3 regions of the Duganella sp. LjRoot269 genome follow, and region 1 is predicted to be linked to each of the others. Evidence: predicted binding sites of a transcription regulator. Region 1 holds the regulator's gene; each other region holds the start of a gene.

Evidence for each region. The regulator sigma-54, encoded in region 1, starts transcription at its own class of promoters, with help from an activator protein. The targets are predictions, from matches to a motif close to TGGCANGNAANCTGCTTT.
Region 2: a site for sigma-54 is predicted at 3,068-3,085, ahead of ACSQ3S_RS30735 (pilin). Genes of this name have one in related genera too.
Region 3: a site for sigma-54 is predicted at 2,306-2,323, ahead of ACSQ3S_RS04765 (flavin monoamine oxidase family protein). Genes of this name have one in related genera too.

The regions. Positions count from the first base shown of each region.
Region 1 covers NZ_CAXUSL020000001.1:965,966-975,579, forward strand. The annotation lists gene lptC (LPS export ABC transporter periplasmic protein LptC) at 1-132, shown strand, start outside; gene lptA (lipopolysaccharide transport periplasmic protein LptA) at 156-749, shown strand; gene lptB (LPS export ABC transporter ATP-binding protein) at 750-1,502, shown strand; gene ACSQ3S_RS04220 (RNA polymerase factor sigma-54) at 1,512-2,990, shown strand; gene hpf (ribosome hibernation-promoting factor, HPF/YfiA family) at 3,068-3,427, shown strand; gene ACSQ3S_RS04230 (alginate lyase family protein) at 3,516-4,475, shown strand; gene ACSQ3S_RS04235 (enoyl-CoA hydratase/isomerase family protein) at 4,507-5,586, shown strand; gene ACSQ3S_RS04240 (Lrp/AsnC family transcriptional regulator) at 5,593-6,057, shown strand; gene ACSQ3S_RS04245 (VOC family protein) at 6,154-6,528, shown strand; gene rapZ (RNase adapter RapZ) at 6,551-7,411, opposite strand; gene hprK (HPr(Ser) kinase/phosphatase) at 7,538-8,473, opposite strand; gene ACSQ3S_RS04260 (PTS sugar transporter subunit IIA) at 8,521-9,003, opposite strand; gene queF (NADPH-dependent 7-cyano-7-deazaguanine reductase QueF) at 9,333-9,614, opposite strand, start outside.
Region 2 covers NZ_CAXUSL020000001.1:6,872,942-6,882,555, reverse strand. The annotation lists gene ACSQ3S_RS30755 (DUF2889 domain-containing protein) at 1-121, shown strand, start outside; gene sucC (ADP-forming succinate--CoA ligase subunit beta) at 199-1,368, shown strand; gene sucD (succinate--CoA ligase subunit alpha) at 1,382-2,263, shown strand; gene ACSQ3S_RS30740 (FHA domain-containing protein) at 2,364-2,942, shown strand; gene ACSQ3S_RS30735 (pilin) at 3,137-3,598, shown strand; gene ACSQ3S_RS30730 (pilin) at 3,825-4,286, shown strand; gene ACSQ3S_RS30725 (flagellar brake protein) at 4,346-5,056, opposite strand; gene ACSQ3S_RS30720 (LysR family transcriptional regulator) at 5,175-6,086, opposite strand; gene ACSQ3S_RS30715 (SDR family NAD(P)-dependent oxidoreductase) at 6,213-6,968, shown strand; gene moaC (cyclic pyranopterin monophosphate synthase MoaC) at 6,965-7,483, opposite strand; gene ACSQ3S_RS30705 (beta-barrel assembly-enhancing protease) at 7,590-9,302, shown strand; gene ACSQ3S_RS30700 (DUF2946 family protein) at 9,277-9,614, opposite strand, start outside.
Region 3 covers NZ_CAXUSL020000001.1:1,093,241-1,102,854, forward strand. The annotation lists gene ACSQ3S_RS04755 (hypothetical protein) at 1-126, shown strand, start outside; gene ACSQ3S_RS04760 (Mu transposase C-terminal domain-containing protein) at 126-1,994, shown strand; gene ACSQ3S_RS04765 (flavin monoamine oxidase family protein) at 2,384-3,991, shown strand; gene ACSQ3S_RS04770 (c-type cytochrome) at 3,988-4,410, shown strand; gene ACSQ3S_RS04775 (RidA family protein) at 4,424-4,954, shown strand; gene ACSQ3S_RS04780 (TonB-dependent receptor plug domain-containing protein) at 5,019-7,478, shown strand; gene ACSQ3S_RS04785 (alpha/beta hydrolase family protein) at 7,614-8,537, shown strand; gene ACSQ3S_RS04790 (nucleotide pyrophosphohydrolase) at 8,534-8,899, opposite strand; gene ACSQ3S_RS04795 (head GIN domain-containing protein) at 9,027-9,614, shown strand, end outside.

The DNA of each region.
Region 1 (9,614 bases):
ACCACGGCGCCGGTCGCGCTGGAAATGGGCAACGCGACGGCCAACGGCGTCGGCATGAAGGCCAACAACGCCACCCGCCAGGTGCAACTGGGCGGACGCGGGCAACTGACCGTGCCGCCGCGCGGCCATTGAAAGAACCAATGATGAAGAATGGAATGATGATGAAAAAACTGATCCTGACGGCCGCGATGCTGCTGATGGCGGCTGGCGCGGCCCATGCGGAAAAAGCCGACGCCAACAAACCGACCAAGATCGATTACGACGATCTGCAGATCGACGACGTCAAGCAAATCAAGACGCTGATCGGCAACGTCGTGCTGACCCGCGGCACCTTGCTGATGAAATCGCCAAAGGCGGTCGTGACGACCGATCCGGAAGGCTATAACTTTGTCGTGCTGACCAGCACGCCTGGCACGCTGTCCACCTTCCGCCAGAAGCGCGACGGCGCTGGCGACCAGTGGATTGAGGGCGAAGCCGAACGCATCGAGTACAGCGACAAGACCGACCTGGTAAAGCTGTTCGCCAAGGCCAAGGTACGCCAACTGGAGGGCGGTCGCCTGGCCAGTGAAGTCGACAGCGAATTCATTTCCTATGACAGCCGCACCGAACATTTCGATGTCAAGAACAACGTCTCTGGCGTCAGCAAACCGGGTGCAGGCCGCGGCACCATGGTGATCCAGCCGACGATCCGTCCGCCTGCAGCCTCGGCTCCCGCCGCCTCCGCCACCACGCCTACGCCGGGGAAATAAATGGAACCATCCTGCGGTAGCACCCTGATCGTCAAAGGCCTGCAAAAGACTTACGGCAAGCGCCAGGTCGTGCACGACGTTTCGCTGCAGGTCGAGTGCGGCGAAGTGGTCGGCCTGCTGGGCCCCAACGGCGCCGGCAAGACCACCTCGTTCTACATGATCGTCGGCCTGGTGCCGTCGGACGCCGGCACCATCGACATCAGCGGCACCGACATCTCCAGCCTGCCGATCCACCGCCGCGCGTCGCTGGGGCTGTCCTACCTGCCGCAGGAGGCGTCGGTGTTCCGCAAGCTGACCGTGGAAGAAAATATCCGCGCCGTCCTCGAAATCCAGAAAGTGGACGGCAAGCCTTTATCCAAGGCTGCAATTGATGAACGGCTCAATACCCTGCTGGCCGATTTGCAGATCGAAAAGTTGCGCGAAAACCAGGCGCTGTCGCTGTCGGGCGGCGAACGCCGCCGGGTCGAGATCGCGCGCGCGCTGGCCACCAATCCGCGCTTCGTGCTGCTCGACGAACCATTCGCCGGGGTCGACCCGATCGCCGTCATTGAGATCCAGCGCATCGTGCGCTTCCTCAAGGAACGCGGCATCGGCGTCCTCATTACCGATCACAATGTGCGCGAGACGCTGGGCATCTGCGACCGCGCGTATATCATCAACCAGGGCACGGTATTGGCTTCAGGCCGGCCAGACGACATCATCGCCAATGAGTCGGTGCGTCGCGTGTACCTGGGTGAACACTTCAGGATGTAGCCTTACCCCATGAAACAGTCATTGCAACTGCGCACGTCGCAGCACCTCGCGCTGACACCTCAGCTGCAGCAGTCGATCCGGCTGCTGCAGTTGTCCACGCTGGAGCTGCACCAGGAACTCGAACAGCTGCTGACCGATAACCCGCTGCTGGAGCGTCTCGACGACCCGCTGGACCGCTCGCTGCGGCTGCTGTCGGACGGCGCCATCAGCCAGCAGGCCCCGGTCGGCGACGCGCCGCCGGAAGGCCCGCCCAACGCGCAGGAAGCGCCGGCCGCCGACGCCGACAACTACGACGGCCCTGCCGCCGACACCGAAAGCACCAGCAGCGACGCCGACGTCGACTGGAGCGACGCCGGCCGCAGCAAGGCGCCCGACGACGAGGACGCGCGCCCGCAGCTCGAAGCCAACCACTGCACGCTGCGCGAGCACCTGATGGAACAGATGCGCGTGACGGTGCTGGAAATGCGCGACCGCGCGCTGGTCGAGCTGATCATCGACGCGCTCGACGAAAACGGCTACCTGGAGGAATCGCTGGAGGACATCCACGCCCGCCTGCCGGAGGAGCTGGAACTGGACATCGACGAACTGCAGACCGCCTTGTCGCTGCTGCAGAGCTTTGATCCGATGGGCGTGGGCGCGCGCAACGCCTCCGAGTGCCTGGCGCTGCAAATCAAGCGCTTGCCGGGCGTGCCGATGGTGACGCGGCGCATGGCGCTGGCCATCGTGGAAAACCATCTGACGTGGTTTGCCCAGCGCGATTTCAACAAGCTGAAAAAAGCGCTGCTGTGCGACGACGAGGATTTGCGCGAGGCGCAGACCGTGATCCGCCAGTGCAATCCGCACCCCGGTTCGGCGTTCGCGTCGGACGTGTCCGACTACGTGGTGCCGGACGTCATCGTCAAGAAATCGCGCACCGGCTGGCAGGTCAGCCTGAACAACGACGTCATGCCGCGCCTGCGCGTCAACGCCATGTACGCCAACCTGCTCAAGCAGGGAAAAGGCGAGGGCGCGATGGGCGCGCAGCTGCAGGAAGCCAAGTGGCTGATCAAGAATATGCGCCAGCGTTTCGACACCATCCTGCGCGTCGCCCAGGCGATAGTAGAAAGACAAAAGAACTTTTTCTCGCACGGCGCGGTTGCCATGCGCCCCCTTGTGCTTCGCGAAATTGCTGATACACTGGGTTTACACGAGAGTACTATTTCTCGGGTAACAACTCAAAAATACATGCTGACCCCGCACGGCATGTTTGAGTTGAAATATTTCTTTGGTAGCCATGTCGCCACCGAAGCGGGAGGGGAAGCAAGTTCGACGGCGATACGCGCACTCATCGTGCAATTGACAGGAGCAGAAGACCCGAAAAATCCTTTATCCGACAGTAAGATTGCGGACATGCTGGGAGAACAAGGCATGGTGATTGCGCGACGAACTGTTGCCAAATATCGCGAAGCGTTGAAAATCCCGCCAGTCAGTCTCCGCAAGTCTTTGTAGTTACTTGGTTCCTGCGCGCCCGGTAGTAATGGGCCACGCACTAACCGTAAGAAGCGACATCATCTTTAGGAGTGTGTATGAATCTCACCATCAGTGGACATCATCTCGAAGTGACCTCGGCCATCCGTGAATACGTGCAGAACAAGCTCGAACGCGTCACACGCCACTTTGATCAAGTGATTGATATTGCTGTCATTCTGACTGTAGATAACCTTAAAGAGAAAGAGAAACGCCAGAAGGCTGAAATCAACCTGCGCATGTCGGGTAAAACCGTCTACGTGGAAAGCCTGTCCCAGGACCTGTACGCCGCCATCGATACGCTGATCGACAAGCTGGATCGGCAGGTCATGAAATACAAAGCCAAGGTCCAAGAGCACGGCCACGATGCGATCAAGCATCTCCCGGATAGCTACGAACCCGCTGCCGCCGCCCTATAACAACGGCCCCGGCACCACTCGACTAAGGGCGCATCGGCGCCCTTTTTTGAGGTAAGATAGTTAAACGTTTAACTTGATGAGCCCTCCCATGAAATCTCACCTGATTGCCAGCACGTCATTGCTTGGCCTGCTCGCCACCGGCGCGGCGCTGGCGTGCGAAGCCCCGCCGCCGGCCCGCATCGACATCGACGCCAACAGCTACTACTCGGACGCGCACCATTCCGTCATCGATCCGGTGCTACGGGCGCGCAACATCGCCAACACCAAGCCGATCGAAGACTTCCTGGCCGAGGTGGCGAAGGGCGCCACCGCCTACCAGCTCGACCCCAAGGCCAACGCGGCCGACGGCGCCTGCGCGCTGACCTGGCTGGCCAGCTGGGCCGGGCAGAAGGCCATGCTGGGCAAGCTGTCCAGCGAGCAGGCCTACTACGTGCGCAAGTGGACGCTGGGCGGCATGGCGCTCAGCTATGCGCGCCTGAAGCCGGCCGCCGGCGCCGCGCAGCAGCAGGCCATCGAAGGCTGGCTCAAGACGCTGGCCGACGCCACGATGGCGCACTCCGATGCGAAGAAGGGCGGCCGCAACAACCACTACTACTGGGAAGGCCTGGCCGTCACCGCGGTCGGCGGCGTGACGGGCGACCAGCGCTACCTGGGCTGGGGCCGCAAGGTGTTCGACCACGCGATGGGGCAGATGGCGGCCGACGGTTCGCTGCCGGCCGAGATGGAGCGCGCGGCCAAGGCGCTGCACTACCAGGTGTACGCCACCGTGCCGTTGGTGATGATCGCATCGATCCTGGACCTGCATGATCCCAAGCTGGACCAGATCGTCAAGTTCACCGTTGCGGCGTCGGCAGATCCGTCGGGCATCGCCAAGGCCACCGGCTTCGAGCAGGAGCGCGTCGGCGTGCTCGACGTGACCACCATCTACGGCCGCCACGAAGGCAAGCCGCAGGAGGTGCCGGCGAAGAAGCAATGGCAGCCGCGCCTGGGCGGCGACCTCAATCTGCCCAATCCGCTCGAACATCTGGCGGCGCCGAAGTCGCAGTAGAATAGGGCTTTTCCTTCAGCCCTTTTTACTCATGAGCGAATACGTCCACACCAGCGTCGGCAACGGCACCGGCACCATCACGCTGGACCGGCCCAAGGCCCTGAACTCGCTGTCGCTGGCGATGGTGCGCGACATCACGCAGGCGCTGCTGGCATGGCGCGACGACACTTCGGTGGCCGCCGTGGTCATCCGCAGCAGCAGCGAAAAGGCGTTCTGCGCCGGCGGCGACATCCGCTTCTTCTACGACGTCGGCCGTGGCTCGCCGCAGGGCGGCAGCGCGCTGCTGGAGGATTTCTTCAGCGAGGAATACGCGCTCAACCACCTGATTCATTTTTATCCCAAGCCCTACATCGCGCTGATGGACGGCGTGGTCATGGGCGGCGGCATGGGCGTCTCGCAGGGCGGCCCGGACTGCCGCGTGCGCATCGTCACCGAGCGCACGCGGATGGCGATGCCGGAAGTGAACATCGGCCTGTTCCCTGACGTGGGCGGCAGTTACTTCCTGCCGCGCGCGCCGGGCAAGCTGGGCTACTATCTCGGCCTGACCGGCGTGACGATAGGCGCGGCCGACGCGCTGTACGCCGGCCTGGCCGACCACTACGCGGCCGTGGCCGACATGGAGGTGCTGGAGGCGATCCTGGAGTCGACCGCGGGCGCGGAACTGCCGGAGGCGATCGCCGCCTTCGCCGCCCCCTACAGGCCGGCCGAGGGCAAGCTGGAGGCCGAGCGCGCCGCCATCGACCGCCACTTCGGCGCCGGCTCGGTGCCGGCCATCGTCGCCTCGCTCAAGACGGACGACAGCGCCTTCGCGCAGAAAACGCTGGAGATCATGGTTACCCGTTCGCCGCTGATGATGTGCGTCACGCACGAGCTGCTGAAGCGCGGCGCCGCTTCAAGCGTGGCCGACTGCCTGCGCATGGAACGCACGCTGGTGCGCCACAACTTCGAGGACGGCGAAGTGATCGAAGGCGTGCGCGCCCTCGTCATCGACAAGGACAACGCGCCGCAGTGGAAGCCGTCGTCGCTCGAAGAAGTAACCGAAGAAATGGTGCAGCGCTTCTTCCAGCCTGTGTGGCCGGATTACGCGCACCCGCTGCGCCACCTGGACTAGGCGCCGATGTCCGTCCAACTGGACCGTATCGACATCCAGATACTGAACCTGTTGCAGGACGACGCGACGATACCGCTGCGCCGTCTTGCCGAGCTGGTACACGCCTCCGCCGCCACCTGCCAGCGCCGCATCGCCCAGCTGCGCGCCAGCGGCGTCCTGGTCAAGGATGTGGCGCTGGTCGACCGCGTGCGGGTCGGCCGTCCGCTGACGGCGTTTGTCACGGTGCAGCTGGAGCAGCAAAATACCGCGCTGCTGAAGATGTTCGAGTCGCTGATGCGCGAAGAGTCCGACGTCATGGCCTGCTACGAAGTGGCCGGCGAATTCGACTTCATGCTGGTGGTCACGGCGGCGTCGATGGAATCGTTCCAGGCGTTCACGCGGCGCGTTTTCACGTCGAACAACAACGTCAGCAACTACAAGAGCTTGCTGGCCATGAACTGCGCCAAGTTCGAGACCAAGGTGCCGCTGTGAAAATTGAATAATTCGTGCACCGCAAGGGGCAAGAATGCGATTTTGTCTCACGGCCGCTCGGTAAGATGTGCCTTCCATCTACACAGGAATGCCATCATGATCGACCACGTTTCCATCGGCACGCGCGAGCTCGCGCGCGCGACCGCCTTTTACACCGCCTGCTTCAACCCGCTGGGCTACAGCTTGCAGCACCAGGACGCCACGCAAGTGATCTACGGCGCCGACGGCGCGTGGAGTTTCTGCCTGTATCCGTCCAGCGGCGACGGCGTGCTGGCCGGCGACCGCGCGCACCTGGCGGTGTCCGCACCGAGCCGGCAGGCCGCGCGGGAATTCTTCCATGCCGCCATGAGCCTGGGCGCGATGGCGCTGCGCGAGCCGGGCCTGCGGCCCGACATCAACGACCGGTATTTCGGCACCATGATCAAGGACCCCGACGGCCACACCATCGAAGTGGTGCACTGGAGCCGATGATATTTTTGCTGGCCCTGGTTTGTTACTGCTCGCGGTGGCGCAGCACCACGCGCTCCGTGGCGTGGAAGTAGGCGGCCAGTTTTTCCGCCATGTAGACCGAGCGGTGCTGGCCGCCGGTGCAGCCCAGCGCCACCGTCAGGTAGCTGCGGTTGTCGGTCTTGAAGGACGGCAGCCACTTTTCCACGAAGGCGCGGATGTCGCTCATCATTTCCAGCGCGCTCGGCTGCGCGTCGAGGAACTCGATCACCGGCGCGTCGCGTCCCGTCAGCGGGCGCAGCGTCAGGTCGTAATAGGGATTCGGCAGCGCCCGCACGTCGAACACGAAATCCGCGTCCATCGGTACGCCCAGCTTGAAGGCGAACGATTCGAAGAACAGCGTCAACGGCGCGCGTTCCGCCGCCACCAGGTCCTTGACCCAGGTGCGCAGCTTGTTGGCGCTCAGTTCCGACGTGTCGATCACGTGACCCAGCTGCTCGATATGCGACAGCCGCTCGCGCTCTTCCAGGATGCATTCGATCAGCGTGCGGCGCGCGGCGGGGTTCTGTCCCGGCCGCAGTTCGTGCGACAGCGGATGGCTACGCCGCGTTTCCGAAAACCGCGCCACCAGCGAGTGCGTGTTGGCGGTCAGGAACATGACCTTGACGTCGTGGCCTTCCTCGCGCAGCCGCTTGACGTCGGCCGGCAGCGAAGCCAGCGACTCGGCGCTGCGGGCGTCGACGGCCACGGCCAGCGCCTGCAGGCCTTCCTCTGCCAGCGTGGTCACCAGGTGGGACAGCAGGGCGGGCGGCAGGTTGTCGACGCAATAGTGTCCCGTGTCTTCCAGGACGTTGAGGGCGACGGATTTGCCGGAGCCCGAAATGCCGGTGATGAGTACGATGCGCATGCTCAGTCTCCGCTCATGGCTTGGCGTTGGTGGAGCGGGGAATTCGTGGAGCGCAGCTCCGCGCCTGCGGAACGGTTGCGCCATGCATGGCGCAACTCCTTAGCAACATTCAATCTTTGCTGCATTTCAATCTCCGCTCATTGCTTGGCGTTGCCGTTCCATGAATTCCTGCAGCGTGTCGATGCCGCGCAATTGCAGGATGGTATTGCGCACGGCGGCCTCCAGTAGCACCGCGATGTTGCGGCCGGCCGCCACCGGGATCACCACCTTGCGGATCGGCAGGCCCAGCACGTCCTCGGTCGGGAACTGGAACGGCAGGCGCTCCACTTCCTCGTCGGCCGCGCCGCGCCGCACCAGGTGCACGATCAGCTTCAGGCGCATCTTGCGGCGCACGGCGGTCTCGCCGAAGATGGCCTTGATGTCCAGCAGGCCCAGCCCGCGCACTTCCAGCAGGTTCTGCAGCAGGGCGGGGCAGCGGCCCTCGATCATGTTCGGCGCGATGCGCGAGAACTCCACCGCATCGTCGGCCACCAGGCCGTGCGAGCGCGAAATCAGCTCCAGGCCCAGCTCGCTCTTGCCGAGGCCGGAGTCGCCGGTGATCAGCACGCCCACGCCCAGCACGTCCATGAACACGCCGTGCATGATGATGCGTTGCGCCAGTTTCTTCGACAGGTAGACGCGCAGGAAGTCGATCACCTGTGCGGCCGGCAACGGCGTCGAGAACAGCGGGATGTTTTTTTCGTCGCAGATGGCGAGGATGTCGGGCGGCGTTTCCAGGCCCTGCGCGATGATCAGCGCCGGCGGGCCGCCGGCGATCAGCTCGCCGATGACGTGGGCGCGCGTCAGCGATTTCAAACGCTGGTAGTAATTGATTTCCTGGTGCCCGAAGACCTGGATGCGGCCCGGGTGGATGGTGTTCAGGTGGCCGACCTGGTCGGCGGCCGAAGCGACGTCGCCGGAGATCAGGCGTTCGCCGCCGGGGAAGCCGGCGAACCAGCCTAGCTGCAAACTTTCGCGATTGTCGTCGTAAAGCCTTTGTATCGTCAGCGGAGTTTGCAGCATGGGTGTCTTTAAGGAATAGGTTGGACTAGACCTTAGTTTAACCTATCTCACCCGGCTGCTTGCAGGCTGGGCATCCAGTTGATGATGCGCGAGTGTACCGACTTCGGTTCCGTGTCCGTGCTCAGCGCGGTGCGGAAGGCGTCGTCGGAGAACATTTCGGCGATCTCCGACAGGATTTCCAGGTGCTGCTGGGTGACGTGGTCGGGGATCAGCAGGAAGAACAGCAGGTTGACCGGCTTGCCGTCGGGCGACTCGAACGGAATCGGCTCGGCCAGGCGCACAAACGCCGCCAGCGGCGACTTCAGGCTCTTCATGCCCTTGATGCGGCCGTGCGGAACCGCCACCCCGTGGCCCAGTCCGGTCGAACCGAGGCGCTCGCGCGCGAACAGGTTGTCCGAGACGGTGGAGCGGGCGATGCCGCAGTTGTTTTCAAAAATCAGGCCGGCTTGCTCGAAAGCGCGCTTCTTGCTGGAAACTTCCAGGTCGAGCAAGACATTTTCAAGTGAGAGTATTTTGCTAAGGTTGTTCATAACACGACATAAAATGTTGCAACGCACAAAGGTGGCATGCGAGCAGAATTATAGGCTTGTTTCTGCGCCATGTAACATGAAATCGCTCGCGCCTGTCATTGCGTTTATGTCCGCCAGCCGACGCGCGGGCTGGACTTGAAATGCATCAAAGAAAGGAATCGCTATTTCTGAATAGAAATCTCGGAAAACGCCGGTTTTTTGCCAGGGTCTGGGGCAAATTTCCGATTTTTGCGCGTTTTCAGGCCGTTGTGGCCGTATGACGCAACTCTGCACGCCATATGCACATCATACGCCTGATTTTTCCGGTTTGATCGAAGAAAAAGAGGGCTTTATTGACGTGCGCCACGAAGATTGGGTGGTTTCTGTGCGGTGCTGAAGTTGCTGCGCCACGGATTGATGTCGAGGCCGCCGCGGCGGGTGTAGCGGGCGTACACGGCCAGCTGCTGCGGCTGGCACTGGCGCAGGATGTCGGTGAAGATGCGCTCGACGCACTGCTCGTGGAATTCGTTGTGCTCGCGGAAGCCGATCAGGTATTTGAGCAGGCTTTCCTGGTCGATCTGCGGACCGGCGTAGTGGATCTGCACGCTGGCCCAGTCCGGCTGGCCGGTGAC
Region 2 (9,614 bases), 5.9 Mb from region 1:
CGGCGTGCCGCGCCACAAGCCTTTTCAACTCGACAAATGCCATGCCCTGCGCACCGACGGCGGAGCAGTGGCGCAGTTTTACCCGCGCTGGGTGGTCAAAGCAGCACCAGGTGGCGCGTAGCAATCTCTGCTTACTAGATACACACATTTCGCACTATCAACCGATTTTTACACATCAGCATCAGAAGGGAAGCCAGCATGAAAATCCATGAGTATCAAGGCAAAGAAATCCTCCGAAAATACGGAGTGACGGTTCCGCGCGGTATTCCGTGCATGTCCGTGGAAGAAGCAGTCAAAGCTGCTGAAACCTTGGGCGGCCCGGTCTGGGTTGTAAAAGCACAAATCCACGCCGGTGGCCGTGGTAAAGGCGGCGGCGTGAAGGTAGCCAAGTCGCTGGAGCAAGTCAAAGAATACGCCGAGCAAATCATGGGCATGCAGCTGGTCACGCACCAGACCGGCCCTGAAGGCCAGAAAGTACGCCGCCTGCTGATCGAAGAAGGCGCGGACATCAAGAAAGAACTGTACGTGTCGATGGTGACCGACCGCGTATCGCAGCGCGTCGTCCTGATGGCTTCCTCCGAAGGCGGCATGGACATCGAAGAAGTTGCCGAGTCCCACCCAGAACTGCTGCACTCGATCGCCATCGACCCATCCGTCGGCCTGACCGACGCTGAAGCCGCCAGCATCGCCGCCAAGATCGGTGTGCCGGAAGGTTCGATCGCCGACGCGGTCACCAACCTGCAAGGCCTGTACAAAGCCTACTGGGAAACCGATTCGTCGCTGGCCGAAATCAACCCGCTGATCCTGACCGGTTCGGGCAAGGTCATCGCACTGGACGCCAAGTTCAACTTCGACGCCAACTCGCTGTTCCGCCAGCCGGAAATCCTGGCTTACCGCGACCTGGACGAAGAAGATCCAGCCGAAGTCGAAGCATCGAAATTCGACCTGGCCTACATCTCGCTGGACGGTAACATCGGCTGCCTGGTGAACGGCGCCGGCCTGGCCATGGCCACCATGGACACCATCAAGCTGTTCGGCGGCGAGCCGGCCAACTTCCTGGACGTGGGCGGCGGCGCAACGGCCGAGAAAGTGACCGAAGCGTTCAAGATCATGCTGAAAAACCCAGGCCTGAAAGCCATCCTGGTCAACATCTTCGGCGGCATCATGCGTTGCGACGTCATCGCCGAAGGCGTGATCACCGCATCGAAAGCCGTTTCGCTGAAGGTGCCTCTGGTGGTGCGCATGAAGGGCACCAACGAAGACCTGGGCAAGAAGATGCTGGCCGATTCCGGTCTGCCTATCATCGCAGCCGACACCATGGAAGATGCAGCGAAGAGCGTTGTAGCAGCCGCTGCCGGTCAAGCTTAATTAAGGAATCAACATGTCCATTCTGATCAATAAAGATACCAAAGTCGTTACCCAAGGTATTACCGGCAAGACCGGTCAATTCCACACCCGCATGTGCCGCGACTACGCGAACGGCAAAGCTGCTTTCGTGGCAGGCGTGAATCCTAAGAAAGCCGGCGAAGACTTCGAAGGCATTCCTATTTTCGCCAACGTGACCGAAGCGAAAAAAGAAACCGGCGCAAACGTGTCGGTGATCTACGTACCGCCTGCAGGCGCGGCCGCCGCGATCTGGGAAGCTGTCGAAGCTGAAATGGATCTGGCCATCTGCATCACCGAAGGCATTCCAGTCCGCGACATGATGGCCCTGAAGGACCGCATGGCCAAAGCCGGCTCGAAGACCCTGCTGCTGGGCCCTAACTGCCCAGGCCTGATCACCCCTGACGAAATCAAGATCGGCATCATGCCAGGCCACATCCACCGCAAGGGCCGCATCGGCGTGGTCTCGCGTTCGGGTACCCTGACCTATGAAGCAGTCGGTCAGCTGACCGCACTGGGCCTGGGCCAATCGTCGGCAGTCGGCATCGGCGGCGACCCGATCAACGGTCTGAAGCACATCGACGTCATGAAGATGTTCAACGACGATCCTGACACCGACGCGGTCATCATGATCGGCGAAATCGGCGGCCCGGACGAAGCGAACGCGGCTTACTGGATCAAAGACAACATGAAGAAACCAGTGGTCGGCTTCATCGCCGGCGTTACCGCTCCTCCGGGCAAGCGCATGGGCCACGCCGGCGCGCTGATCTCCGGCGGTGCCGACACCGCACAAGCCAAACTGGAAATCATGGAAGCTTGCGGCATCACCGTCACCAAGAACCCGTCCGAAATGGCGCGTCTGCTGAAAGCCATGCTGTAATAACAGCCAGCTTGAATGTGGAATAAAAAAGCCCCATGTGCGCATGCGACGCTCAAGATCGTCGCAAGGCCACACGGGGCTTTTTCTTTTGGAGACCAGATTGGCGAAGATCATCATCTCGCGGGATGGGCAGGTGGAACAGCAAGTACAACTGAGCAAGGAGCGGATGACCATCGGCCGTCACCCGCGCAACGACATCGTGCTGACGCATCCGGCCGTCAGCGGCGAACACGCGGTCATCGTCACCATCCTCGACGATTCCTTCCTCGAGGACCTGCACAGCACCAACGGCACCTTCGTCAACGGCCACCGCATCGGCAAGCATTTCCTGCAGCACCAGGATGTGATCAAGATGGCCAAGTTCCACGTCGAGTTCGTGGCTGACGGCGTGCGGCCGATGGCTGCGGCGGCACCGTTGCTGGCGCAAATCGAAGTATTAAATGGCAGCAACGCCGGCAAGCAGGTGGCGCTGACCAAGCCGCAGACCACGCTCGGCCGCGCCGGCGTGCAGGTGGTGGTGATCCATCGTCAGCCGGATGCGTATTCGATCGTCCACACGGAAGGCGACGTGGCGCCGCTGGTGAATGGCGTCGCCCTGGGCAAGCAGGCGGCGCAACGATTGCACCCGGGCGACTTGATCGACCTCAGCGGAACACAAATGGCCTTCCGCATCGGCTGACCAAATTTGTCAGTTGCGGGCTGAGCTGACAAATTGCGGCGTACCGGCTGACAAAAAAGGGCAGTCGGACCGACAAAAAACGGCAGTTTCAGGCGGTTTCAGCCGGATTCCATCGCAAAAAGGGCTGGCACATCAATTGCACATAGCTAGGTGCTCTACAAAATTTTGATGTTCAACACACCCGGGAGTCAAAAATGAAATCCATGCAGATGATGAAGAAACAAGCTCAGGCTGGCTTTACGCTGATCGAACTGATGATCGTGGTTGCCATTATCGGTATTTTGGCCGCCGTGGCGATCCCGGCGTACAGCGACTATACCGTCAAGGCCAAGATCGCCAACGCCCAGGGCGCTGCCGATTCGCTGAAAACCGCTGTGGCCGTTTGCGCCCAGGAAGCCGGCGGCATCCTGACCGACTGCTCCGATACCAAGCCAGGCATCCCAGCCTTCACACCGACCAAGGAAGTTGCCAGCGCAACCGTCGCTGCCGGCGTGATCACCCTGACCCTGGGTACCGGTCTGGGCACCGGCGTCGATGGCCTGACCATCATCTACACCCCAACCGTTGCAGCTGGCGCAACCAACTTGACCTGGAAGGCCACCACCACCGTGACCAACACGGCTGCGAAGACCGCCATCGAGAAGAACAACATCTAAGCTGATTTAGATGCATAGAGAACCCGGCTGCGGCCGGGTTTTTTTGTGGGCGACTGACAAAATTTGTCAATCGATTGCGCGACTGACAAATTGCGTCATGGAAACTGACAAAAAGTGGCGTATTTTTTATGATTTCGTTCCTTTTGGTGGCTGAAATGCCTTGGCACGCCACTTGCTCATAGGAAAGTACACAAAAAAACGTAGCGCCCACCCTCAGGAGTAGAAAATGAAATCCATGAAAATGATGAAGAAACAAGCACAAGCCGGCTTTACCCTGATCGAACTGATGATCGTGGTCGCCATTATCGGCATCCTGGCCGCCGTGGCGATTCCAGCGTATAGCGATTACACCGTGAAAGCCAAGATCGCCAACGCCCAGGGCGCTGCCGATTCGCTGAAAACCGCTGTGGCCGTTTGCGCCCAGGAAGCTGGCGGCATCCTGACCGACTGCTCCGATACCAAGCCTGGCATTCCGGTCTTTACCCCGACCAAGGAAGTCGCCAGCGCAACCGTCGCTGCCGGCGTGATCACCCTGACCCTGGGTACCGGCTTGGGTACCGGCGTCGATGGCCTGACCGTAATCTACACCCCGACCATCGCAGCTGGCGCCACCAACCTGACCTGGAAGGCCACCACCACGGTGACCAACACGGCCGCGAAGACCGCCATCACGAAGAACAACATCTAAGCTGATTTAGATGTAGAAAACCGGCCTCGGCCGGTTTTTTTTCGTCCCTGCAAAACGCATCAGACGATCTTCTGGCGGTCGGCGATCAGCGCTTCGTAGGTCAGGTTTTGCAGCATCGTGTAGTGGACCGGGTCCAGGTCGATGAATTGCACGCCGTAAGTGAACACGTCGGGTTTGCCGCCGGTGGCCGGCTTGACCATGTTGATATTGCGTATCGTCGCCTGCGGATTGATGCGCACCTGCCGGTTGCCGGGCTGGGCGATCAGGTAGAACGACAGGCCGACCTCGGCGTCGTCTTCCGACAGCCTCTTGGCCGACTCGATCAATGCGCCGGAAACGCTCAGGTTGACCAGGAATACCGAGGTGGTGCCGACCGGCGTCGTCACCTGCGCCGGGATATCGACCTTGACCCGCATCGCCGCCCGCAGGCTGGTGCCCTGGATCGATACCGGGAACGACAGGTGGACATAAAACAGCGGCCTGGGAAACACGCGCTGCACGACGCAGGAGAAAGAGCACACGTTCACGCCGGAAAAGACCCGGATCGTCAGCTTGTCGCCATCGTTGAGCGCGATCGGTGCGCCATTCTCGAACGGCACCTTGACGATCATGTATTCGTCTTTGGACCATCCTATCAGCGTGGAGAAGTGCTGGATGGGTTTGATGGTACGGTGAGTAATGAACTGTATCCTGCCGCCTACCTGCAGGTTCATCTGCTCGAATTCGTATTCCTGAGTCTTGGCTTCGCCTGCGGGAGGAGTGCTGCTCATGCAAATTCTTTCGTGAGACCTGCGTCAAATAATTACTTCCGTGACATCAATTATATACCTGCCATGGAAGGGTAACAATCAGACAAGACGAGCAGTTGCGATTTGGTCGCGGCGTGCTTTAGTCTGGCGTCCTGGACAAGGGCAGCCCGTCCAGTCCCGGCGTGGCGGCGAACAAGGCGGCGATGAAGTCGATGAAGACCGTCGCGCGCAGTGGCAGTAGCCGGTCAGCGGAATACACCGCATTGACCGGCGATTTCTTTGCATGATCGCCCAGGACAAGTTGAAGCTTGCCGCTGCGAAGCTCATGGGCGACCATCCACGCCGGCAAATAGCCTATGCCCATGTTCGCCAGCGCCGCGCGGCGCACCCCCTCCAGGCTGTTGAGCTTGAGGCGGCCCGTCACGTGCACCTCGCCGTTCGTGAATGCCCAGCCCCGTCCTTCTTCAGCGAGCAGGGTATAGATGATGCATTGATGTTGCAGCAAATCGGCGGGCTGGCTCGGAACGCCATGCTGCTCCAGATAAGCGGCACCGGCGATGCAGACGCGCTCCGAGGTTCCAACCCGCCGTGCCCGCAGCGCGCTGTCTTTCAGCGCGCCACCGCGTATCGCCACATCCACTCCCTCGGCGATGAGATCGGCGAAGCTGTCGCTGAGCCTGAATTCCACCTCTACATCCGGAAACCTGGCCATGAATTCCGGCAGTGAATCGACGATCTGTTCCACCGCCAGGGTGGGGGCGCACGCCACCCTCAGCAGTCCATGCGGATTTTGCTGTCCACGCGCCTCGGACTCCGCCTGATTGATGACATCCATCGCCTGCCGGGCCAATTCGTAATAGCGCTGACCGTCGGGTGTGACGGTCAGCTGGCGAGTCGACCGGTTCAATAGCCTGGTGCCCAGCATGCGCTCCAGCGACCCGATGTGGCGACTGACATTGGGCTGGCCGATGCCCAATTCGCGCGCCACGGCCGAAAAGCTGCCGGTCTCCACAGCCCGAACCAGGCAATGCATCCATAGCAATTTATTCATCTGGGGACGCCGAGTGATTGATTCATGCAATTAAAGCATAAATGTTGTGAGCCGCGCTTGCCTTATCGGGCCGGTTGTTCCTCTGCATACTCACTCGCACTCCATCCACTTTAAAGGAAGATCATCATGACGTTGAAACTCGTACAAAAAGTTGCAGTCATCACTGGTGGCAGCACTGGTATCGGCCTGGCCATGGCCAAGCGTTTCGTCCGCGAAGGCGCCAAGGTCTACATCACCGGCCGCCGGCAGACGGAACTCGACGCTGCGGTCAGCGCCATCGGCGGCGCTGCCGAAGGGATGCGCGTCGACTCCACGGACCAGTCGCAGTTACAGCAACTGTTCGATCACATTCGCGACCGGCATGGCAAGCTGGACGTACTCGTCGCCAACGCCGGCGGCGGCACCATGCTACCGCTGGGCCAGATTACGGCAGAGCATTTTGACGACACCTTCTCCCGCAACGTGAAGGGCACGCTGTTCACCGTCCAGACCGCCTTGCCGCTGCTGGGAAATGGCGCCTCGGTCATCCTGACGGGCTCCACCGCCGGCAGCAGCGGCACCGAAGCGTTCAGTGTCTACGGGGCATCCAAGGCGGCGGTGCGCGCGTTTGCGCGCAACTGGATTCTGGATTTGAAGGGACGTGGCATCCGCATCAACACGCTGAGCCCCGGTCCGATCAAAACGCCAGGCCTGGTGGAACTGGTCGGCAACGATCCTTCTCAGCAGCAGGGCTTCCTCGACCACCTGGCCTCGCTGATCCCGATGGGACGCGTTGGCGATCCGGACGAGATCGCGAAGGCGGCGGTGTTCCTGGCCTCGGACGATTCCAGCTTCGTCAATGGCATCGAGCTGTTTGTCGACGGCGGTATCCAGCAGATTTAGTCTGCAGCAATGGCTTGGCTGGTCACGCTCCAGTCGCCCGACTTGCCGCCATGCTTCTCCATCACGCGGATGTCGGTCATCACCATGCCCCGGTCCACGGCCTTGCACATGTCGTAAACGGTCAGCAGGCCGACCTGCACGGCGGTCAGCGCTTCCATTTCCACGCCGGTCTTGCCGTAGGTTTCCACCTGGGCCTTGCAGTGGACGCTGGAATTGGCGACGTCGGTCTCGAAATCGACGGCAACACGGGTCAGCGCCAGCGGGTGGCACAGCGGCACCAGGTCGCTGGTGCGCTTGGACGCCATGATGGCGGCGATGCGGGCGATGCCCAGCACGTCGCCTTTCTTGGCCGTGCCGCCGGTGATGATGGCCAGCGTTTCCGGCTTCATGCGGATGGTGCCGCTGGCCAGCGCGATGCGGTGCGTTTCGGCCTTGGCGCCGACGTCGACCATGTGGGCCTGGCCGGAGGCGTCGAAATGGGTCAGCTGCTCGGCGGGATTTGCGGGTGTGGTCATGATCGAAACGTAACAAAATAATTCAGTGGAGAGCGCTGTGCGTAAGCGCGCGAGTTGCGGGTATCATAGCATCGTGAATGAAAAACGATTCCCCCGCTCCCTGCGCATGCGCCTGACCGCCGCCGCGCTGCTGGTCGCCATGCCGGTGGCGATGGCGCAGAACGCGCTGGCGCCCGCCAAGATCCCGAACCTGCCTTCGCTCGGCGATACCGAACGCCAGGACCTGTCGCCGCTGATGGAACGCAAGCTGGGCGAGGAAATCATGCGCGACATCCGCCGCGACAAGGATTTTCTCGACGACGGCCCCATCCTCGAATACATGAACAACTTCGGCAACGCGCTGGTGGCGGCCCGCCCCGGCGCGCGCGGCGAAGCCAATTTCGATTATTACTTCTTTGTCGTGCGCGATCCGCAGCTGAACGCGTTCGCGCTGCCGGGCGGCTTTATCGCCGTGCACTCGGCGCTGCTGCTGGCGGCAAACAACGAGTCCGAGCTGGCCTCGGTGCTGGGCCACGAGATCGGCCACGTGGTCCAGCGCCACATCGCCCGCTCCATCGGCCAGCAGAAGCAGGACGCGCTGATACCGCTGGCGGCCATGATCCTGGCCGCGCTGGCGTCCCGCGCCGGCGGCGACGCGGCCATGGGCGTGTTCCTGGGCGGCCAGGGCCTGGCGATCCAGCGTCAGCTGAACTTCGGCCGCGATGCCGAACGCGAAGCCGACCGCATCGGTTTCCAGATCATGGGCGAGGCCGGCTTCGACACGTCGGGCATGGTGGCCTTCTTCCAGCAAATGCAGAATTCGACCCGCAACTACAGCGATCTGGTGCCGGCCTGGCTGCTGACCCACCCGCTGACCACCGAGCGCATCGCCGACATCCAGGCGCGCATCCGCGAGCAGCCGTACAAGCAGCGCCAGGACAGCCTGGACTTTTACCTGGTGCGTTCGCGCGCCCGCGTGCTGCAGGACCAGACCTCCAACGGCTATGCCGAAGCGAAGCAGTTTTTCCAGACCCAGATGGGGCAGGACAACTGGCAGCTGAAGGCCGCCGGCCAATACGGCATGGCCTTCCTGAGCATGAAGCAGGGCGACACGGCCAGCGCGCAAACCTGGCTGGACAAGGCGCGCGACACCGTCAACAAGCCGCCGATGGCCGGTGTGTTCGGCGCCGCGCCGCGCACCAAGGCGGAATCGATATTTGTCGCGACGTCGATCGAGATCAAGCTGGCGCAGCCGGATAACAAGGCGGTGCTGGCCAAGGCCGCCGAGGAGGCGGAGGCGGCGCACCAGAAGTTCCCGCTGTCGCGCGGCATCGCGCATCAGTACGGCGAGGCGATGATCGCGGCCGGCAAGCTGGAGGAAGCGGCCGTCTATCTGCGCGACCAGGTGCAGCTGTACCGCGAGGATCCGGATTCCTACGACCTGCTGGCGCAGACGTATTCCAAGCAGGGCAAGCTGGCGTTGCAACATATCGCGCTGGCGGAATCGTATGTGCTGCAGGGCGGCACCTTGTCGGCGCTGGACCAGCTGAACTATGCGCGCAAGGCGCCCGATGCGTCCTTCTACGACCAGGCCGTCATCGATGCGCGCGAACGCGAGCTGCAGGCCAAACGCCGCGAGGAAATGGGCGACAAGGCCAAGAAGGATATGCGCGAGGCCGACTCGCGGCCGGCGTTCAAGGCCGAGATAAAGTCCGGCGCGGATGCCCGCCAGTCAAGCTATCCGTTCGACCGCCTGCGTCAGCAGAACTCGGACGCTACCACCGATCCGTTCGACCGCTCGCGTTCACAGGATATTACGTCGGGGCGGACGGTACGCTGACGTAGCCTAAGCGCGCCGGCAAGTCGGCGCCAGCCATGCGCTGCACGGCGATCTGGCGGCCCCGCTCGCACAATGTCAGCGCCACCGGCGGCAGTTCGTCGCCTTCCAGCCAGGCCAGCAAGGCTTCGTCGTCCACCGGCTCGCCATTCATTTGCAACTGCGGCAGCACGTGCGCGAAGTCGCGGTCGTCGAGTTGCGCCACCACGTCGCCGCTGCGCAAGACCAGCGCGCCGGTCTCCGTCAGCACCGCTTCATCGATGCCGCCCAGCGCGGCGCCGGTGTGCAGCGTCCAGCCATGCTCGGAATCGGGAT
Region 3 (9,614 bases), 130 kb from region 1:
TGGACTACTTTTGTCGACGCCATCAAGCCGCAAGTCTTGCGCGAGCAAGACCAGGTCGGCCTGCATTCGATCTTCATCGATACGCGGCCGTTTAACGTTGCCTCCTTCTCTGACAAGGACCGCTGATGCTGTTGCGGAACGACCTGCTGCAGTACACGCATCCGTCTCCGCGCACCGTCCGCATCCTGTGGATCGCTCCCGAGCAAAGCCACGCCTATGTATTTGACGTGGCGGCCCGCTCGGCCGACGTCGAGTTGATCCAGCTGTCGGTGCTGCATGCCGACATTCGTGCCGGCCACGCCAGCGTGTTGCCGGCCGACCCTTACCTGATGGTCGTCAGCCAGGAGCTGCTGCCGGCCAAACACCTGCAACTGCGCGCCCGCGCGTGGGCGATCGTCGAACCGCTGGTGGCGCTGGAGCCGGGCATCTACGAGGCACGCCAGCGCGGCCAGCTGATCGCCCAGGCCACCGAGGCGCACGGCGTGTCGCACCCGACCATCTACCGCTACCTGCGCCGCTACTGGCAGCGCGGGCAGACGCCCAACGCGCTGCTGCCCGACTACGGCAACTCCGGCGGGCGCGGCAAGGTGCGCCAGGCTTCGGCCGGCGTCAAGCGGGGGCGCCCGCGCAAGAGCGGCGCCGACGCGGGCCCGGGCCTGAACGCCGACGAGGAAATCCGCCGCACCTTCCGCGTCGCCACCGCGCATTACGCGGCCGGCCACGACAAGTTCTCGCGGCTGGGCGCCTACCAGCAGATGCTGGCCGACTTCTTCATCGAGCGCCATATCGACGCCGACAGCGGCCGCGTGCTGACGGTGGCGGGCAGCCAGGACGCCGTGCTGCCGACCTTCGGCCAGTTCAACTACTGGCTCGATCACGACGACGACCGCCCGCCCGAAGTGGTGCGCCGCAACGCCGCCGCAACCGCCAACACCGCCGCCACCGCAACCGCCGTCGCCGCCGCAAATGTTCCCGATGCCGCGTCCGCGCGCTTCGCCTCGCTGCCGGCCGGCGGCCGTCCCGGTGCCGGCTTCTACCTCGATGCGGTGCGCGCCGAGGTGCAACTGGTCTCGCGCGCCGACCGCCACCAGGCCATCGGCCGGCCGCTGGTCTACCTGGCGCTCGACTCATACAGCCGCATGGTCACCGGCGTCTACATCGGCATGGGCCAGGCCAACTGGCAGCACGCGATGCTGGCGCTGGCCAACTGCGGCGCCGACAAGCAGCGCTACAGCCAGCAGCTGGGCCGCCGCATCGAGGCGGCGCAGTGGCCATGCCGCCACCTGCCCGAGACGCTGTTCGCCAACAGCGCGCTGACCGGCGACGCCGAGCGCGATGCGCTGCTGAACAACTTCAACCTGCGCTGCGTGACCGTCGACCACGGCCCGGACGACTGGAAGGCCGTGCTGGAAAAGCGCTTCCGCCTGGTGGCGCCGCACGCCGACGGACTGCCGTGCCGCCTGGACGGCGTGCTCGACCTGCAGCAGTTCACCCGCATCGTGGTCGACTGCATCCTGTACTACAACAACCGGCAGCAACTGGCGCATGCCGGCGGCGCCACGCCGCGCCAGCTGTGGGACTGGGGCGTGGCCCATCGCGGCGGCAGCCTGCGGACCTATCCCGAGCACCTGATACGCTGCAGCCTGATGCCGGTGGCGCAAGCCGACGTCGCCGGCGACGGCATCCATCTGTTCGATAGTATTTACACCTGCGCCCGCGCCATCAACGAACGCTGGTTCGAGCGCGCGCGCCTGCGCGGGCAGTGGAGCGTGCGCGTCGCCTACGATCCGTCCAACATGGACATGGTTTATTTGCTGGACCCGAACGCGCCGATGCAGTTCCACGCCTGCCACCTGGCCGACGGCAGCGCCGCGCACCAGCAGCTGTCGGCGGCGGAAATCGCCCGCCTGCCACGCACCGTCGCCAATCCCGCCACCTCGGCCAACACGCCGCTACGTACCACTACGCAGGCTTTCGCCAGCTTCGCTAACTGATTCCATAGCTTGATAGCCAACGGCGCGATCCAGCGCCGTGCAGACCACTTTGCGACATGCCGGTGCGTGCCACTTGCTGGTGCGGCAGGGTGGAGCCGTTTCCAACCGGCCCGCGCCGCGCTTGGCGCGCGCGACCGCCACACCGAAAATAAAGTCCATGCGGCACAAATAAAGTTTGTCGCCGGAAGCGCCCCGTTGGAGCAAAGAACAATGTTTTCGCCATCGCCGAACAAACATTGTTTGATGTCGCCGAGCCTTATGCCATAAGGCTTCCCGTGGTTACGAACACTGTTTATTTTGTTGTGACTTCGTGGCACGCCACTTGCTAGACAGGAACTATGGGGACGCAAGTCGCCCAAGGATCTTTCAGCAGACTGGTGAGGAAGCAGATGGACAGTAAAACAGTAAAACCGTTTAAATCGTTTAGTTCATTCACGCGAAGGGATTTCCTATATCGCGCCGCGGCGGTCGGCGGCACGGGATTGCTGCTCAATACCATGAACGCATGGGGCATGGGCATAGGCTCGACGGCGTCCGCGCCGCCGGAGCTGAGCGGCAGCGGCAAAGGCAAGAAGGTGCTGATACTGGGCGCCGGCCTGGCCGGCATGACCGCCGCCTTCGAGCTGGGCAAGCTGGGCTACCAGTGCCAGATCCTCGAGGCGCGCGCCTTCGCCGGCGGCCGTTGCCAGACCGCGCGCAAGGGCTTCAGCCTGACCGAGCTCGGTGGCGAAAAACAAACCTGCGAATTCGACGACGGCCACTACATCAACCACGGCCCATGGCGCATCCCGCTGCACCACCAGTCCACGCTGCACTACACGCGCCTGTTCGAGGTGCCGCTGGAGGTGATGGTCAACGATAACGACCATTCCTTCGTCTACTCGGAAAACGCCGGCCCCTTCGCCGGCAAGCGCATGCGCATCAAGGAGATCAAGGCCGACATGCGCGGCCACGTCTCCGAGCTGCTGGCCAAGTCGGTCAAGAACAACCAGCTGGACCAGGAACTGACGGCCGACGACAAGCGCCTGCTGCTGGACTACCTGGCGCACGAAGGCCAGCTGGCCGGCGCCGACCTGCAGTACAAGGGCCGCACCGGCCGCGGCTTCGCCGTCAATCCGGGCGCCGGCACTTCGCCCGGCCCGGGCACGCTGTCCGATCCGCTGGGCTTCAAGGACCTGCTGGCGTCCAAGCTGGGCAACGTCTACAGCGCGGTGCAGGACTTCCCGATGCAGAACACCATGTTCCAGCCGGTCGGCGGCATGGACTCCATCGCCAAGGCGTTTGAAAAGCGCGTCGGCAAGAACATCCGCTACAAGTCGGAAGTGCAGACCATCCGCCAGAACGACAAGGGCGTCACCGTCACCTTCAAGGACACCGGCACCGGCAAGGTCGCCAGCATCAGCGCCGATTACTGCCTGTGCGCGATGCCGCTGTCGGTGCTGCGCCAGATCGACACCGACTTCTCGGACAAGTTCAAGAAGGCCGTGGCCACGGTGGCCTACGCGCCGGTCGGCAAGATCGGCCTGCAGATGAAGCGCCGCTTCTGGGAGGAGGACGAGCATATCTACGGCGGCCACGTGCTGACCGACCTGAAAGGCATCAACACGATCTCGATGCCGTCCTACGGCTTCCAGAAGAAGAAGGGCGTGCTGCTCGGTTACTACCAGTACCAGACGCAGGCGATCGAGATCAGCGCGCTGTCACCGAAGGAGCGCGCCGCGTTCGCGCTGGCGGCCGGACAGAAGATCTTCCCGCAGTACACCGACAGCTTCGAGACTTCGTTCTCGGTGGCCTGGCACCGCGTGCAGTACAACCTGGGTGGCTGGGCCGAATGGACCGAGAAGACCCGCGCCGCCGCCTATCCGACGCTGCTCGAAGGCGAGGGCCGCGTGCTGCTGGCCGGCGAACACCTGAGCTATCTGACCGGCTGGCAGGCCGGCGCCATCGAATCGGCGTGGCAGCAGATCGCCAAGATCCATGAAAGGGCCAGCGCATGAAGGAAGTGCTGATCAAGGCCGCGATGGCCGTCGTGGCGCTGCTGGCGGCGGCCGCCACGGCGCCGTCGCGCGCGCAGGACGCGGGCGCTGCGGACGGCAAGGCGCTGTTCCTGAAAAACTGCGCGGCCTGCCACCAGGCCACCGGCAAGGGCATACCCGGCGCCTTCCCGGCGCTGGCGGGGAACAAGTTCGTGCAGGGGAAAAGCACCGACGTCGCCACCGTGCTGCTGAAAGGGCGGGGCGGCATGCCCGATTTCAGCGACAGCCTGAGCGACGCCGACATCGCCACCGTCCTGAGCTTCGTGCGCAGCGGCTGGGGCAACAAGGCGGGCCCGCTGACCGAGGCGGAAGTGGCGGCGCTGCGCGCCACGCTGCAGGTCGAGCCGTTCAGCAACGGTCAGGTATCCAACAAACACTGAAAGAGCACACCACATGAAAAAAGCACTCGCAACCCTGTTGATCCCGGCCGCGTTGGGCCTGTTGTCCACCGGCGCCGGCGCCGCGCCGAAGGCCGCGCCCAAAGCCGCCGCCGACATCGTGCGCCACAAGATCCCCGGCTCCGATTTCCCGATCGCGCTGGCCGTCAGCGTGCCGTCGACCGCCACCATCCACTTCGTCAGCGGCCAGGTGCCGGCCATCGTCGACAAGAGCGCCGCCCCGGATTCGCTGGCCGCCTTCGGCGACACCAAGACCCAGTCGGAGTCGGTGCTCAAGAAGATCAAGGAAGTCCTCGAGGGCATGAAGCTGGAGATGTCCGACGTGGTGAAGATGAGCGTGTTCCTGGTCGGCGATCCGGCCAAGGGCGGCAAGGCCGACACCAAGGGCTTCATGGAAGCGTACACGCAGTATTTCGGCGCCCAGGCCAACCAGCCCAACCTGCCGGCGCGCGCCGTGGTGCAGGTGGCGGCGCTGAGCAACCCGGGCTGGCTGGTCGAGATCGAAGTGGTCGCCGCCAAAAAATAACCGGATATCCAGGTCATCCGGGGATACAGGTCTTACTTTCTTTTTTATTCAATGGGGATTAAATATGCATAAGGCCACACTCAAGATCGGCGTCGCAGCCGTGCTGTCCACCCTGTCGTTCGGCGCCGCGTTCGCCGCCAACGCCGCCGCCGATGATGCTGCCGTCCCGGCCGATGCCGCCAACGCCACCTCGGCCGGCGCGGTGATCGTCACCGGCACCCGTTCCAGCGGCATCAAGGTGGAGAACAGCGCCTCGCCGATCCAGGTACTCGATGCCGCCTCGCTGCAGCGCACCGGCCAGCCGGACCTGATCCAGGCGCTGGCGCAGAACCTGCCGTCGTTCACGGCGCAAGCCTTCGGCGGCGACACCGCCAACCTGACCTTGTCGGCCCGCCTGCGCGGCCTGAGCCCGAACAACACGCTGGTGCTGATCAACGGCAAACGCCGCCACGGCACCGCCAACCTGGCCGTGCTGGGCGGACCATACCAGGGCGGCGCAGCGGCCGACCTGAACTACATTCCGGTATCGGCGATCGACCACATCGAGGTGCTGCAGGACGGCGCGGCCGCCCAGTACGGCTCCGACGCCATCGCCGGCGTGATCAACATCATCCTGAAGTCGAACAACCACGGCGGCACCGCCAGCGCCACCGGCGGCGGCTACGTCGACGGCGGCGGCCGTACCGGCGACGCCTCGGCCAACGTCGGCGTCGAGCCGTTCAAGGACGCCTTCCTGAGCCTGACCGCCGAATCGAAATACCACGGCTACAGCGACCGTGGCGGCATCGACCCGCGCGTCGTCAATCCGGCCAACATGGCGGCCTACCCGGGCATGTTCCAGGAGCCGGGCTACCCGCACGTCAACCACATCTCGGGCGACGCGCAATACCACCTGAACGTGCTGGCGGCGAACTTCGGCTACGACCTCACGCCTGACAGCCAGCTGTACGCGATCGCCACCTACGGCCGCAAGGAAGCGCGCGCCTACGAGAACTACCGCCTGCCGAACCGCCTGCCCAAGATCTATCCGACCGGCTTCTCGCCGAAGGAAACCATGAAGCAGGACGACTACGCGCTGACGGCCGGCATCAAGGGCCTGGTCGGCGGCTGGAATATGGACCTGAGCACTACCTACGGCAAGGACACCAGCAAGATCGGCGTGGCCGACTCGGGCAACGTCTCGCTGTTCAACGACACCGGCGCCTCGCCGACCGTGTTCAGCGCCGGCGCCTTCATCGCCAGCCAGCTGACCACGACCCTCGAAGCCAGCCGCGAGTTCAACGTCGGCTGGGCCAAGCCGCTGAACGTGGCCGGCGGTATCGAGCACCGCATCGACAAGTACGAGATCGAAGCGGGCGACCCTGCCTCGCGCTACAAGGAAGGCTCGCAGTCGTATCCGGGCTTCTCGCTGACCGACGCCGGCAGCCACCGCCGCACCAACGAGGCGGCCTACATCGACCTGGCCGGCAACCCGATCACCGACCTGACGCTGGACTTCGCCGCGCGCTACGAGCACTTCAGCGACTTCGGCAACGCCAAGGTCGGCAAGCTGACCACCCGCTACGACATCACGCCGGCGGCGGCGGTGCGCGGCACCTTCTCCAACGGCTTCCGCGCGCCGACCCTGGCCGAGGAATACTACTCGGCCACCAACGTCGGTCCGACCACCGCCTTCGTGCAGCTGGCGCCGAATTCGGCCGGCGCCAAGCTGGTCGGCGTGGACGGCCTGAAGCCCGAGCGTTCGACCAACTTCAGCCTGGGCCTGGTGCTGAACCCGGCCAGCAACCTGGCCATCACCTTCGACGCCTACCAGATCAAGATCCGCGACCGCATCGTCGGCTCCGGCGCGCTGTACGGCTCGGGCGGCGGCACCAATTCGCCGGCCGTGGTGGCGGCGATCAAGGCCAACGGCAATGTGCTCGACAGCGCCGTCAGCCAGACCGGCATCAACATCTTCTCCAACGCGGTCGACACCCGCAGCCGCGGCTTCGAATTCGTCACCACGCTGAACGAGAACTACGGCACCGCCGGCAAGGTGGACTGGAGCATCGCGGCCAACTACAACAAGGTTGAGGTGACCAAGATCAACCAGGCGCCGACCCAGCTGCTGCCGCAGACGCTGCTCGACAAGACCGCGATCTCGGACCTGGAAACCGCGTCGCCCAAAGTGCGCGTCAACCTGGGCGCGCTGTGGAAGATCGGCAACTGGACCGTCAACCTGCGCGAGGCGATCTACGGCAAGTCGTCGGAGTACGGCAGCGAGGACGGCTCGGTCTATCACAAGACCGAGATCTCGGCCAGGGCCATCACCGACCTGGAAGTGGGTTACAAGATCAGTCCCGCATGGTCGCTGGCGGTCGGCGCCAACAACCTGTTCAACCAGTATCCGAACGGCGTGAACCCGGCGCTGCTGGCCGACCAGCGCGCGGCCGGCGACAACGCGGCGGTGACGATACTGCCTTCGTTCTCGCCGTTCGGCATCAACGGCGGCTACTACTACGCCCGCGCCAACTACAAGTTCTAAGCCTGTAGCGGCCCGGCGCCAAGGCCATCCTGCGGGATGGCCTTTTTTTTCGGCGTTTGTCTTGATCCGGTCTTTGCGTGTAGCATTCGTCTCTGGCCGGTCTGGTTCGACCAGCTTCATGGGAGAGCACAAAATATGCTGAAAAAAATGGGCGGGAGCCTGATGGCGGCGGCCGTCGCCGGCGGCGTGGGCGCGGCCTCGGCGGCGCCGATGACCCTGCAGGACTACCTGGCGCTGACCGGCCCCGCACCCAGCCTGCACGTGGCCTACGGCGCGGCGCCGTCGCAGTTTGCGGAGCTGTTCCAGCCGGCCGGCGACGGCCCGTTCCCGGTCGCGGTGATCATCCACGGCGGCTGCTGGACCAGGGAGTTCGGCGGCATCACGCAGATGCGCAACATGGCCGGCGATTTGATCAGGCAGGGCATCGCGGTATGGAACGTCGAATACCGCCGCTTCGACGAAGCGGGCGGCGGCTATCCGGGCATGTATCACGACGTCGCCACGGCGATGGACCGCCTGCGCGCGGTGGCGCCGGCGCACCGGCTTGACCTGCGGCGGGTGGCGCTGGTCGGCCATTCGGCCGGCGGCCACCTGGCGCAATGGGCGGCGTCGCGCGCGCGCCTGCCGCGCGCCAGCCCGCTGTACGTGGCCGATCCGCTGCCGGTGCCGGTGGTGATCAGCCTGGGCGGCCTGGCCGACCTGCGCAACGAGGAACGGCTGATCAAGACCAGCTGCGACCGCGACATGGTGCAGCTGGCCGGCACGCCGAGCGCCGCGCGGCCCGACGTCTTTGCCGACACCTCGCCGATGGAGATGCTGCCGTCGGGCGTGCGCACGGTGCTGATCCACGGCGAGTTCGATACCGTCTCGCCGCCGCGGGCGGGCCACGACTACGCGCGCCGCGCGCGGGCGGCCGGCGACGCGGCGGAAGTGGTACTGCTGCCGGGCGGCAGCCACTACGACGAGGTGGCGGCGACGTCGCCGTCGTGGGCCATCGTGTCGGCGGAGATCCGCAAGGCGCTGGGGATGGCGCCGCGCCAGAACCTGGCTGGAACTTAGTATTCGGTGTATTTGCGGGCGTCGCCGCGCACCTGCGCGGCCGGGTACTTGGCCGCGTTGAGCGCCATCTTTTCCAGCGCGGCGGCGCGCAGGTCGACGCCGGTCTTGTCGGCCAGCTGCACCAGGTACAGCAGCACGTCCGCCAGCTCGTGGCGGATGCCTGTGCGTTTGGCGTCGTCCAGTTCGGCGTCGGCGCCGGTCTGCAGCCACTGGAAGTGCTCGGCCAGCTCGGCCACCTCCACCGACAGCGCCATCGCCAGGTTCTTCGGTGTATGGAATTGCTCCCAGTCGCGGTCGCGGGAGAACTGGCGGGTCAGTTCGCGCAATTCGGTCAGGCTGTCGGGGCGGGCAGAGGTCGTCATGGACGCTATGGTAGCACCGCTGATTCGACGTTTCATCCCCCTTTTTCTGCCGTTTGTCGCATCGGCCCGGCGTACGCCGGCGCCGGCGGCTACAGTGGCCCCACTATAACTTCGGGGACCTCCCATCATGCGCACCGCTATCGCCATCGCCGTCACCTCCGCCTTCGCCATCGCCACGCTCGCCGGCTGCGCCGTCATCGTCGTCCCGGACGATGGCAACGGCAACGCGCGCTACACCTCGTGGGGCGGCAACGCCGTCGAGGGCAACGGCGTCGCCGCCGTGGAGCGCCGCGAGGCCGGCAACACGGACGGCCTCGACATCAACGGCCCGATGCAGGTCGAAGTGCGCGTCGGTTCCGCCCCGTCGCTGCAGGTCGAGGGCGACAGCAACCTGCTGCCGATGCTGAAGACCGACGCCAGCGGCGGCACGCTGCGGGTGTGGGTCGAGGGCAACATCCGCTCCAGCAATCCGCTGCGGGTGATCTACACCACGCCGCAGCTGCGCCAGATCAGCTCCAACGGTTCCGGGCGGCTGGCGGTCAGCGGCCTGAATGGCGGCGCGCTGAACCTGAGCCAGAACGGCTCGCGCCAGGTGCAGCTGGCCGGCGCGGTCAGCCAGCTGGAGGCGCGCCTGAACGGTTCCGGCAGCGTCAACGCGGCCGGCCTGGAAATCGGTTCGGCCGTCGCCAGCCTGAACGGCTCCGGCCGGCTGGAC